2 regions of the Kitasatospora sp. NPDC058218 genome follow, and region 2 is predicted to be linked to the other one. Evidence: riboswitches for the same ligand, from Rfam matches in the RefSeq annotation. Region 2 holds a riboswitch; the other holds the start of a gene.
The links. Region 2 has a riboswitch for glycine ahead of gcvP (aminomethyl-transferring glycine dehydrogenase). Riboswitches for the same ligand answer to the same signal wherever they lie in the genome.
Positions count from the first base shown of each region.

Region 1: it holds a riboswitch for glycine, as region 2 does, so the genes downstream of both, gcvT (glycine cleavage system aminomethyltransferase GcvT) here and gcvP (aminomethyl-transferring glycine dehydrogenase) in region 2, are expected to answer to the same signal.

Region 1 covers NZ_JBHVWC010000008.1:148,420-154,066, reverse strand. The annotation lists gene ACFVYI_RS07265 (enhanced serine sensitivity protein SseB C-terminal domain-containing protein) at 1-690, opposite strand, end outside; gene ACFVYI_RS07260 (enhanced serine sensitivity protein SseB) at 838-1,632, opposite strand; glycine riboswitch at 1,918-2,024, shown strand; gene gcvT (glycine cleavage system aminomethyltransferase GcvT) at 2,254-3,375, shown strand; gene gcvH (glycine cleavage system protein GcvH) at 3,465-3,842, shown strand; gene glyA (serine hydroxymethyltransferase) at 3,982-5,250, shown strand; gene ACFVYI_RS07240 (L-serine ammonia-lyase) at 5,396-5,647, shown strand, end outside.
Region 2 covers NZ_JBHVWC010000014.1:141,952-147,598, forward strand. The annotation lists gene ACFVYI_RS11600 (hypothetical protein) at 16-588, shown strand; gene ACFVYI_RS11605 (DUF5999 family protein) at 940-1,131, shown strand; gene gcvP (aminomethyl-transferring glycine dehydrogenase) at 1,255-4,155, opposite strand; glycine riboswitch at 4,395-4,498, opposite strand; gene ACFVYI_RS11615 (PRC and DUF2382 domain-containing protein) at 4,722-5,647, shown strand, end outside.

The sequences.
Region 1 (5,647 bases), on a different contig from region 2:
GACGGCCAACCCCTCCGGGGCGACCGCGATCGCGCGCTGCATCAGCGCCCGGACGGCCTCCACCGTGGGCGGCGAACTCTCGTACAGCTCAAGACCGATCGCCAGGTACGGCTCGCCCACGGAGGGCTGCACCCAGGCCCGGCGCAACGCCTTGACCGCCCGCACCTCGACCGCCTGCCGCTCCAGCAGCGCGAAGAACTGCTGGGCCGGCAGCTGCGGTTCGCTCAGCTTCAGCGGCCCGGCCGGCAGCCGGTCCAGACCGGCCGCGATCCGCCGCAGGTCCGCCCAGGGCACCCCGACGCCGCCGCCGGGGGCGTGCGGATTCAGCCAGAGGCCCCAGCGGGTGCGATAGAGCGAGGCGGCGATCTCGCGCCCCGAGATCACCTCGTGCGCCCGCGCCCAGCCGGACGCCGCCAGCTGCTCGGGCGAGGTGACGGCCGGCGCGTAGCCGTGGCCGCTGATCTCCATGTTCCCGTACTGGGCGTCCGCACTGCCCGGCGTACCGTGCCAGAGCAGCATCCAGACCTGCCCCGCGGCCAGGGCGTGCAGCAGCGCCTCGTACGCCTCCCAGCGTTCCGGCGCGACCTCGCGCAGGGCGTGCTCCAGCGCTCTCGGATCCGCGCCGGGGCGCCCGGCGGGTGCCTGGCCCCAGGGCCCCGGTGCACCGCCCGCTACCGCTCCCGCACTCATGCGCCCACCTCGCTGCGCCTCTTCTTCTCTCACCTGCCCGCCGGCCCGGCGGTCATCTGCAGGCACCCTATGGGGCGCCGCCGACCATCGCCACGCCGACGTGCCTGCCTGGGCCCTCCGACCCGGTGCCGGGCGAGGAGGAACGCGTCACATCCGTGTGTAGAACGGCTGGACCCGGTTGAGCAACCACTCGACCACGGGATCGTCCGCGAGGTCGAGCAGTACGAGGTGGACGCCGCCGGGCAGCGGCGCGGTTCCCAGCGCGCGGCCCAGTGCCTCGTTCACCGCGGCCGGCTCGGCCGGGCCCGCCGGGTCGAGCTGGACGCCGACGAACATCACCGTCGGCTCGCCCTCGACGCTGGCCAGCGCCCGCCTGGCGGTCAGTACGCCGGGCAGGGCCGACAGTTCGTACCGGCAGGCGGCCAGGAAGGCCTCCGGGTCCTCGCCCGGCACCGGCTCGCGCAGCGCCACCCGGCCGCCGGTCGGCGCCTGCGGGGCGTCCCAGCGGTCCTCGCGCGGCCCGCGCCGCAGCTCGGCGACACCCTGCGGCGGCACCGGGATGCCCACCGGCGCGTCCGGGTTCACCGCGATGCCCACGCCCAGCGGCAGCCCGCGGGCGAACTCCCAGACCGGCGCGATCGCGAACGCCGTGCCGGGCACCTGCTGCAGGAACACCTCCTGCGAGGAGAAGACCGGAACGTAGGGGTCGCCGGCCAGCTCGATGGTCGGCAGGTCCAGCGCCTGGCCCTGCGGGTCGCCCCCGGCCGGCAGCGGGATCCACACCTGGCTGCGGGCCAGTACCTCGAACACCCGGGGGGTCGCGCCCGGATCGCCGAGCGCGGCGGTGAGCACCTGCTCCAGCTCGTTCGCCGGCCATCCGCCGCCCGGCGGCGCCGCCTCCGGGCCGCTCCACCCCTGCTGCTGCTCCACCGGGTACCCCATGCGCCGCTGTACCGTCCTCTGCTCGCCGACGCCGAGCAGCCTAGCGGGCCCGCCCCCGGGGCCGCGGGGCGCGCCGCTGCCGGGCGGTCGGGACGGACGGAGGACGGCGGTCGGGACGGACGGGGGAGGGCAGCCGGGACGGACCGGGGAAGCCGGCCGGGACGGACGGGGGACGGCGGTCGAAGGCCTGGCCCGGGGCCCCTCTCCCGTCTTCCGCCGGGACGTGCCATGATGTCCGCGTCTCCGCGTATTCCCGCCGAGGCCCCTAACTCCATACCGGCCGCTCGAACCCGTGCGGGAGAGTCCGGAGTGCCCCCGAGAGGCGGTACAGCCGGCGCCGAAGGAGCAAGTCCTCCCCGGAATCTCTCAGGCCCCCCTACCGCACGGGCTAGGCACATCTGGAAAGCGGCGCACGGCCCTGTCGCGCGCCCACCCACGGTGCAAGCCGCCATGCTGTCCTGTTAGCTGTAAAGCGCTGCGGGCCCGCGTGCGGTGAAGCTCTCAGGTACGACGACAGATGGGGAGACCCAGCCGCCGCATGCCCGCGCGCAGGCTCGGTCCCCGAGCGGGACCGGTCCGGCGTGCGCACACCTGAGTGCCCAGACCGAGGAGTTCCAGGCCATGTCGTCCCTCCGCCTCACCGCGCTCGACGCGCTGCACCGCGCCCTCGGCGCGACCATGACCGACTTCGCCGGCTGGGACATGCCGCTGCGCTACGGCAGCGAGCGCGAGGAGCACCTCGCCGTCCGCACCAAGGCGGGTCTCTTCGACCTCTCCCACATGGGTGAGATCACCGTGACCGGCCCGCAGGCCGGCGAGATGCTGGACCACGCGCTGGTCGGCTTCGTCTCCGCGCTCGGCGAGCTGCGCGCCCGCTACACCATGATCTGCGCCGAGAACGGCGGCATCCTGGACGACCTGATCGTCTACCGCCTGCGCGAGGACGCCTTCCTGGTCGTCGCCAACGCCTCCAACGCCCAGCTGGTGCTGGACGAGCTGATCGCCCGCGCCAAGGGCTACAACGCCGTCGTCTCCGACGACCGCGACACCTACTCGCTGATCGCCGTCCAGGGCCCGGAGTCCACCGCGATCCTGGCCGACACCACCGAGGCCGACCTGCCCGGCCTGAAGTACTACGCGATCCTCCCGGCCCAGGTGGCCGGCCGCGACGTGCTGCTCGCCCGCACCGGTTACACCGGCGAGGACGGCTTCGAGATCTTCTGCAACCCGGGCGACGCCGCGCACGTCTGGACCGCGCTGACCGAGGCCGGCACCGGGCGCGGGCTCGTGCCGTGCGGCCTGTCCTGCCGCGACACGCTGCGCCTGGAGGCCGGCATGCCGCTCTACGGGCACGAGCTCTCCACCGAGCTGACGCCGTTCGACGCCGGTCTCGGCCGGGTGGTCCGCTTCGACAAGACCACCAACGAGGGCGCGTTCGTCGGCCGCCGGGCCCTGGAGCAGGCCGCCGCCGCGGCCGAGGCCAACCCGCCGCGGGTGCTGGTCGGCCTGGTCTCCGAGGGCAAGCGCGTCCCGCGCGCCGAGTACACCGTGGTGACCACCGACGGCGAGCCGATCGGCCGGATCACCTCCGGCGCGCCCTCCCCCACCCTGGGCAAGCCGATCGCCATCGCCTACGTGGACGCGGCGCACGCCGCCCCGGGCACCACCGTCGCGGTGGACGTGCGCGGCAAGCACGAGCCGGTGCAGGTCGTGGCGCTGCCGTTCTACAAGCGCGCCCGCTGAGGCCCCGCTCTTCCCGAAGATCCACGTCGAAGCCGTCCGTCCGGCGGCCCGCTTCGTCGTACCCGCTTCCCATCCTGGAGAATGACGTCATGAGCAACCCCCAGCACCTGCAGTACACCAAGGAGCACGAGTGGCTGACCGCCGCCGAGGACGGTGTCTCCACGATCGGGATCACCGCCCACGCGGCCGACGCCCTCGGTGACATCGTCTACGTGCAGCTGCCCGAGGTGGGCGACACCGTGACCGCGGGTGAGACCTGTGGCGAGCTCGAGTCCACCAAGTCGGTCAGCGACCTGTACTCGCCGGTCACCGGTGAGGTCACCGAGGTCAACCAGGACGTCCTGGACGACAACTCGCTGGTCAACAGCGCCCCCTTCGAGGGTGGCTGGCTGTTCAAGGTGCGCGTCGAGGCCACCGACGAGCTGCTGAGCGCTGCCGACTACGACGCCCTCACCAACCCGGCCTGAGTCAGCCGTTCGGGGTGGCCGCAGCGCGGCGGCCACCCCGGCCACCGGGCCTCCACCGCCCTCCCGTCGCCCACCGCCACCCTTTCCGAGGGCGCGCCACGCGCGGCACCTCCTTCTCTCCTCCCGGGAAGACCACACCATGACGGTTCTCAACCAGTCCCTGCACTCGCTCGACCCGGAGATCGCCGCCGCGGTCGACGCCGAGCTGCACCGCCAGCAGACCACCCTGGAAATGATCGCCTCCGAGAACTTCGCCCCGGTGGCGGTCATGGAGGCCCAGGGTTCGGTGCTGACCAACAAGTACGCCGAGGGTTACCCCGGCCGCCGCTACTACGGCGGCTGCGAGCACGTCGACGTGGTCGAGCAGATCGCGATCGACCGGATCAAGGCCCTGTTCGGCGCCGAGCACGCCAACGTCCAGCCGCACTCCGGCGCGCAGGCCAACGCCGCCGCGATGTTCGCGCTGATCCAGCCGGGCGACACCATCCTGGGCCTGAGCCTGGCCCACGGCGGTCACCTGACCCACGGCATGAAGATCAACTTCTCCGGCAAGCTCTACAACGTGGCCGCGTACCACGTGGACGACAAGACCGGTCAGGTCGACATGGCCGAGGTCGAGCGCCTCGCCAAGGAGCACCAGCCGAAGCTGATCATCGCCGGCTGGTCCGCCTACCCGCGCCAGCTGGACTTCGCCGCGTTCCGCCGGATCGCCGACGAGGTCGGCGCCCTGCTGATGGTCGACATGGCGCACTTCGCCGGCCTGGTCGCCGCGGGCCTGCACCCCAACCCGGTGCCGTACGCGGACGTGGTCACCACCACCACCCACAAGACCCTGGGCGGCCCGCGCGGCGGCGTCATCCTCTCCAAGGCCGAGTGGGCGAAGAAGATCAACTCCGCGGTCTTCCCCGGCCAGCAGGGCGGCCCGCTGGAGCACGTGATCGCCGGCAAGGCCGTCGCCTTCAAGGTCGCCGCCACCGAGGAGTTCAAGGAGCGCCAGCAGCGCACCCTGGACGGCGCCCGGATCCTCGCCGAGCGCCTGCTCCAGGCCGACGTGGCCGAGGCCGGCGCCTCGGTGCTGTCCGGCGGCACCGACGTGCACCTGGTCCTGGTCGACCTGCGCAACAGCCAGCTCGACGGCCAGCAGGCCGAGGACCGTCTGCACGAGGTCGGCATCACGGTCAACCGCAACGCCATCCCGAACGACCCGCGGCCGCCGATGGTCACCTCCGGCCTGCGGATCGGCACCCCTGCCCTGGCCACCCGCGGCTTCCAGGCCGAGGACTTCCGCGAGGTCGCCGACATCATCGCCGAGGCGCTCAAGCCCGCCTTCGACGAGACCGTCGCCGCCGCGCTGAAGGCCCGGGTCACCGCCCTCGCCGAGAAGTACCCGCTCTACCCGAACCTGTGATTCGGCTGTAGGTGACCGGCCTCACCCTGCCTGGTCACCTGGGATTCCGGGGCACCGCGCACACTGGACAGTGCGCGCGGTGCCCCGTTCCGTGTCAGCACCCCGCCTGCAAGTCCTTCCACGAGACCAGACAAGGACGTCCTCCGTGGCCATCAGCGTCTTCGACCTCTTCTCCATCGGCATCGGCCCGTCGAGTTCCCACACCGTCGGCCCGATGCGCGCCGCCCGGATGTTCGCCCGCCGCCTGAAGTCCGAGGACCTGCTGACCGGGGTGGCGGGCGTCCGCGCCGAGCTCTTCGGCTCGCTGGGCGCCACCGGCCACGGCCACGGCACCCCGAAGGCCGTCCTGCTGGGCCTGGAGGGCCACTCGCCCCGCACGGTCGACGTCGACCAGGCC
Region 2 (5,647 bases):
AGAGGCGACCCCGCCATGACTCTGCAGACCCCCCAGCCCCCGCCCAGCGCCCTGCGCGCGGTCCTCGCCGCGCTCGACTCGGAGACCGCGCTGCGCCAGCCCGCCGCCGCCGCGCTGCGTCATCCGACCGGCCCGCTGCTGCCCGCGCATCCGCTCGCGGTCCACGTCCTGGACGGGCCGCGCCCCGAGCTCACCGCCGCCCGGCGGACGGGCTGGCGCTTCCTGATCAAGGACGGCGCCGAGGTGGCCGCCGCGGCCGAGGTGGTCCAGGGCGACGAGGGCCACGCCTTCTCCCACTTCACCGCCGGGCCGTACCTGGACTCCACCGTCCGGGCACTGCGCCAGGCCTGGCAGCTCGCCCAGACCTCACGGGCCCGCCAGCAGCCCCGGCTGCTCACCTTTCCGGGCCAGTACGCCACCGCGCTCTGGCTGCACAGCCCGGACACCGGCCCGGAGACGGACCAGCTGATCCCGTTGGCCCCGGCCCCGCTCGGCGTCACGGCGCACCGCGCCTACCCCGCCGCCGACCTGCTGCCCGTGCTCGCCCGGGCCCCGCTCGCGAGGCCGCTGCTGCTCGGCTCCTCCTGAACGCTCCCCCCGTCACCCCCGCGCACCCGTACCCACCCGGACGGGCCATCGGGCATGGCCGATTCGAGTCAGCCTGCCAATGACCCGTCCGGTGGCCATTTCCGCCTGCCGCCACCTGAACGGGTGATCTCTGCCCGGTGGTTGTGGCGCATGTCACGAAATTGCTGCGCGAGCGCCCCCGGATGCCGACACTGGGAACCAGCGTGGAAGGACCACCTGTCCTACCCACTTGAGCGCCGGCCCACACCTGGCCCGGCGCCGGACAGGATCCGACTACCGCGGCGGCTCCCGCCGGTCATCCGGCGGCGCCGCACCACGGGGAGGATCGCCAAGCGAAGCGAGGGTACGCGTATGTGCCAGCACCGTCCTGAGTGCCCGTCGGCGGAGTCCGAGGACCGCGAGGCGGCCGTACCGGTGGCCTGCCACCCGGAGCAGGGCTGGAGCCTGCTCTGCAACGGCGTCCTGGTGTTCGAGGACACCGGCGAACTGCTGCCCGACGGCCGGGTGATCGCCCCGCGCCGCCCCGTCGCGCACGCCGCCTGACCGGCCACCGGCGGGGGCGGCCGCCGAGCGACGCAGGACAACGGGCAGGGCCCCGGCGATGGGGGCACCTTCCAGCCGAAGGCTGGGGGTGATTCGCCGGGGCCCTGCCGTACCTCTCCTCGCTCAGACGCCGTACTCCTCCAGCGGCGGGCAGGAGCAGACCAGGTTGCGGTCACCGTAGGCGCCGTCGATCCGGCTGACCGGCGGCCAGTACTTGTCCGCCGGGTTCACGCCCGCCGGGAAGACCGCCTCCTGCCGCGAGTAGCCGTGCGCCCAGTCGCCGGCCAGCGCGCCAGCGGTGTGCGGGGCGTTGCGCAGCGGGTTGTCCTCGGCCGGCCACGCGCCCGAGCCGACCTTCTCGATCTCGGCGCGGATCTCGATCATCGCGTCGCAGAACCGGTCGATCTCGTACAGGTCCTCGGACTCGGTCGGCTCGATCATCAGGGTGCCGGCCACCGGGAAGGACATCGTCGGCGCGTGGAACCCGTAGTCGATCAGGCGCTTGGCGATGTCGTCCACCGTCACGCCGGTCTCCTTGGTGAGCGGGCGCAGGTCGATGATGCACTCGTGCGCGACCAGGCCGCCGGGGCCGGTGTAGAGCACCGGGAAGTGCGGGGCCAGACGCTTGGCGATGTAGTTGGCGCTCAGCACGGCCACCTGGGTGGCGTGCTTGAGGCCCTCGCCGCCCATCAGCCGCACGTACGCCCAGGAGATCGGCAGGATGGCCGCCGAGCCCCACGGCGCGGCCGAGATCGGGCCGACGCCGGTGGCCGGGCCGGCCTCCGCCTGCAGCGGGTGGTTCGGCAGGTACGGCGCGAGGTGCGCGCGCACCGCCACCGGGCCGACGCCCGGGCCGCCGCCGCCGTGCGGGATGCAGAAGGTCTTGTGCAGGTTCAGGTGCGAGACGTCCGCGCCGAACTTGCCCGGCTTGGCCAGGCCGACCAGGGCGTTCAGGTTGGCGCCGTCCACGTACACCTGGCCGCCGGCCTCGTGCACGGCCGCACAGATGTCGGTGATCTCGGTCTCGTACACGCCGTGGGTGGACGGGTAGGTGACCATCAGCACCGACAGCTGGTCGCGGTGCTGCGCGATCTTGGCCTTGAGGTCGGCCACGTCCACGTCGCCGTCGACCAGGGTCTTGACCACGACCACGCGCATGCCGGCCATCACGGCGGAGGCCGCGTTGGTGCCGTGCGCGGAGGACGGGATCAGGCAGACGTCGCGCTGGGTGTCGCCGTTGGCGTGGTGGTAGGCGCGGACCGCCAGCAGACCGGCCAGCTCGCCCTGCGAGCCGGCGTTCGGCTGGATCGAGACGGCGTCGTAGCCGGTCACCTCGACCAGCTGCTGCTCCAGCTGGCGGATCAGGGTGAGGTAGCCCTGGGCCTGCTCGATCGGCGCGAACGGGTGCAGCTGGCCGAACTCCGGCCAGGTCACCGGCTCCATCTCGGTGGTCGCGTTGAGCTTCATGGTGCAGGAGCCCAGCGGGATCATGCCGCGGTCCAGCGCGTAGTCGCGGTCCGACAGGCGGCGCAGGTAGCGCAGCATGGCGGTCTCGGAGCGGTGGCTGTGGAAGACCGGGTGGGTCAGGTACTCGTCCTCGCGCAGCAGCGCGGCCGGCAGCGCCTCGGCGCTCTCGGCGGTCTCGACGCCCTCGACGCCGAACGCGGCCCAGACGCCCGCCAGGTGCTCGCGGGTGGTGGTCTCGTCGGTGGAGACCGAGATCCGGTCCTCGCCGTCCTGGTACACGTTGATGCCGTGCTCGCGGGCGGCCTCGGCGATCGCGGCGGCGCGACCGGGGACGACCGCGGTGACGGTGTCGAAGAACTCGCCGTGCAGCAGCTCGACGCCGCCGGCGCGCAGGCCCTCGGCGAGGGCGGCGGCGTAGCGGTGGGTGCGGCGGGCGATGTCGGCCAGGCCGTCCGGGCCGTGGTAGACGGCGTACATCGAGGCCATCACGGCGAGCAGCACCTGGGCGGTGCAGATGTTGCTGGTCGCCTTCTCACGGCGGATGTGCTGCTCGCGGGTCTGCAGCGCCAGCCGGTAGGCGCGGTTGCCGTCGGCGTCGACGGAGACGCCGACCAGGCGGCCGGGCAGCGAGCGGGCGTACTCGGCGCGCACCGACAGGTAGCCGGCGTGCGGGCCGCCGAAGCCCATCGGCACACCGAAGCGCTGCGAGGTGCCGCAGGCGATGTCGGCGCCGAGCGAGCCCGGGGACTTCAGCAGGGTCAGCGCCAGCAGGTCGGCGGCGACGGCGACGATCGCGCCGAGGCCGTGGGCCTGCTCGATCACCGCGGTGAGGTCGCGGACCACACCGGTGGCGCCCGGGTACTGGAGCAGCACGCCGAAGACACCGCGCTCGGCGATCTCGGCCGGGATGCCGGCCGAGAGGTCGGCGACGACGACCTCGACACCGGTCGGCTCGGCGCGGGTCTGGATCACCGCGACGGTCTGCGGCAGGGTCTCGACGTCGACCAGGAAGACGCCGCCCTTGACCTTGGTGACGCGGCGGGCCAGGGCCATCGCCTCGGCGGCCGCCGTGCCCTCGTCCAGCAGTGAGGAGCCGGAGGTGGGCAGGCCGGTCAGGTCGGAGACCAGGGTCTGGAAGTTGAGCAGCGCCTCCAGGCGGCCCTGCGAGATCTCCGGCTGGTACGGCGTGTACGCGGTGTACCAGGCCGGGTTCTCCATGACGTTGCGCAGGATCACCGGCGGGGTGAAGGTGCCGTAGTAGCCCAGGCCGATCATCGGCTGGAGGACGGTGTTGCGACCGGCGAGCTCGCGCAGCTCGGCGAGGACCTGGGCCTCGCTGCGGCCGGCGGGCAGGTCCAGGCCGGTGATGGAGCGGATCGCCTCGGGTACGGCGGTGGCGGCGAGCTCGTCCAGCGAGGCGTAGCCGACCTGGGCCAGCATCTTCTCCTGCGCGGCGGCGTCGGGGCCGATGTGGCGGTTCTCGAAGGGGCTGGCCTGCTCGAGCTCGGTGAGGGTCGCGGGGGTGGTGGGGCGTCCCGCGTTCGGCTGGGCGTTCATGGTGGTCGAGGCCTCCTGGTCACGGACCGGCGGGGGTACGCACGCCGGACGGCACGGCCGCTGCGGACGACAGCGGACAGACCTGGGCGGACGGACCCGACAGGCCTCCCCCTCTGTCATCGGGACCTGAGAGCTTCACCCGCGCGGAGCGCTGTGGCGCCCCGCCGGCTTGCACCGTCGGTGAGGGTGGTGCCCGCCGGCTCCCTCGCCGGCAGTCCTGCCCTGCTTTCCAGAGTGACCTATCCCACACGGTACGGATGCCTGAGAGATTCCGGGGAGGAGTTGCTCCTTCGGCGCCCCGACCAGCGGTTTCCGCTCTCGGGGACTCTCCCGAGCGGGCTCGGCGGTCGCGCCCAGGGTACCAGCGGGAAGGCCTTCGATCACGGGTGCGTCCGGTCACGGGGGCGACCGGCCCGTGACCCGTACGGCGCAGCCCCGGGCCCGTCCGGCCCCGCCCCGGTCGCGCGTGTCCGCTTCATGGCTTTTGGTGTGAAGTGGCGGATGGGACGGGCGGGCCGGCCGCCGGCCTGCGGGCGTTCCGCAGGCGCAGCGCACTGGAGGAAAGAGTGCAGACCGATATCGACCCCCGAGACCTCATCGGCCACAAGGCGGTCGACCGCAACGGAGACAAGATCGGCACGGTCGACGAGGTGTACCTCGACGACGCCACCGGACAGCCCGAGTGGGCTGCCGTCCGGACCGGCATCTTCGGCCGGGACGCCTTCGTCCCGCTGACCACGAGCGAGTTCTCCGGCGACGAACTGCGGGTGCCGTACGACAAGTCACTGGTGAAGGAGTCACCGGACTTCGGCGTGGGACAGCACCTGTCACCCGCCCAGGAACTCCAGCTCTACCGCTACTACGGGCTGGACACCCGGCTCGACGGTCAGCCGTCGGCCGGTGACGGCTCCGGCTCCGAACCGGCCGACCTGGACTTCGGCGCCGTACCGGCCGCCGCCCCGGCGGCAGCGGCGGGCACCGCGGCGGCCGTCGCCGCACCGAAGCCCGCGGACCAGCCGGCCGCCGCGGCCCCGGTCAAGCCGCTGGCCTTCCACACGGCCGACAACACACCCCCGTCCCCCGCCGTCGCCCCGGCCGCCGATCTCGGCAAGCCGTCCGAACCCGCCACGGAGGCCAACGTGCGGACCCTCAGCCCCACCGCACCCGTCGCCCCCGCCGCCCCCTCGGCGCCCACCGCGCCGGAGCAGCGCCCGTCGGCCGCTCCGCTCGTCGCCGGTCACGACGGCGCCGCCGTCGCGTCGGCGCCCGAGGCCTCGACGCCCGGCACCACGGGCCCGGCCTCGTCGGCCCCCAGCGGGCCGGTGGAGATCACCTGCCGCGAGGAGCGGCTGGACATCACCACCGAGTGGCACGTGCTGGGCACCGCGAAGCTGCGCAAGTACGTGACCAGCGAGGCGGTGGAGCGCCGGGTGCCGGTGGTCCGCGAGCGGGTCCGGGTGGAGCGGATGCCGGTCGGCGAGGCGGAGCGGGC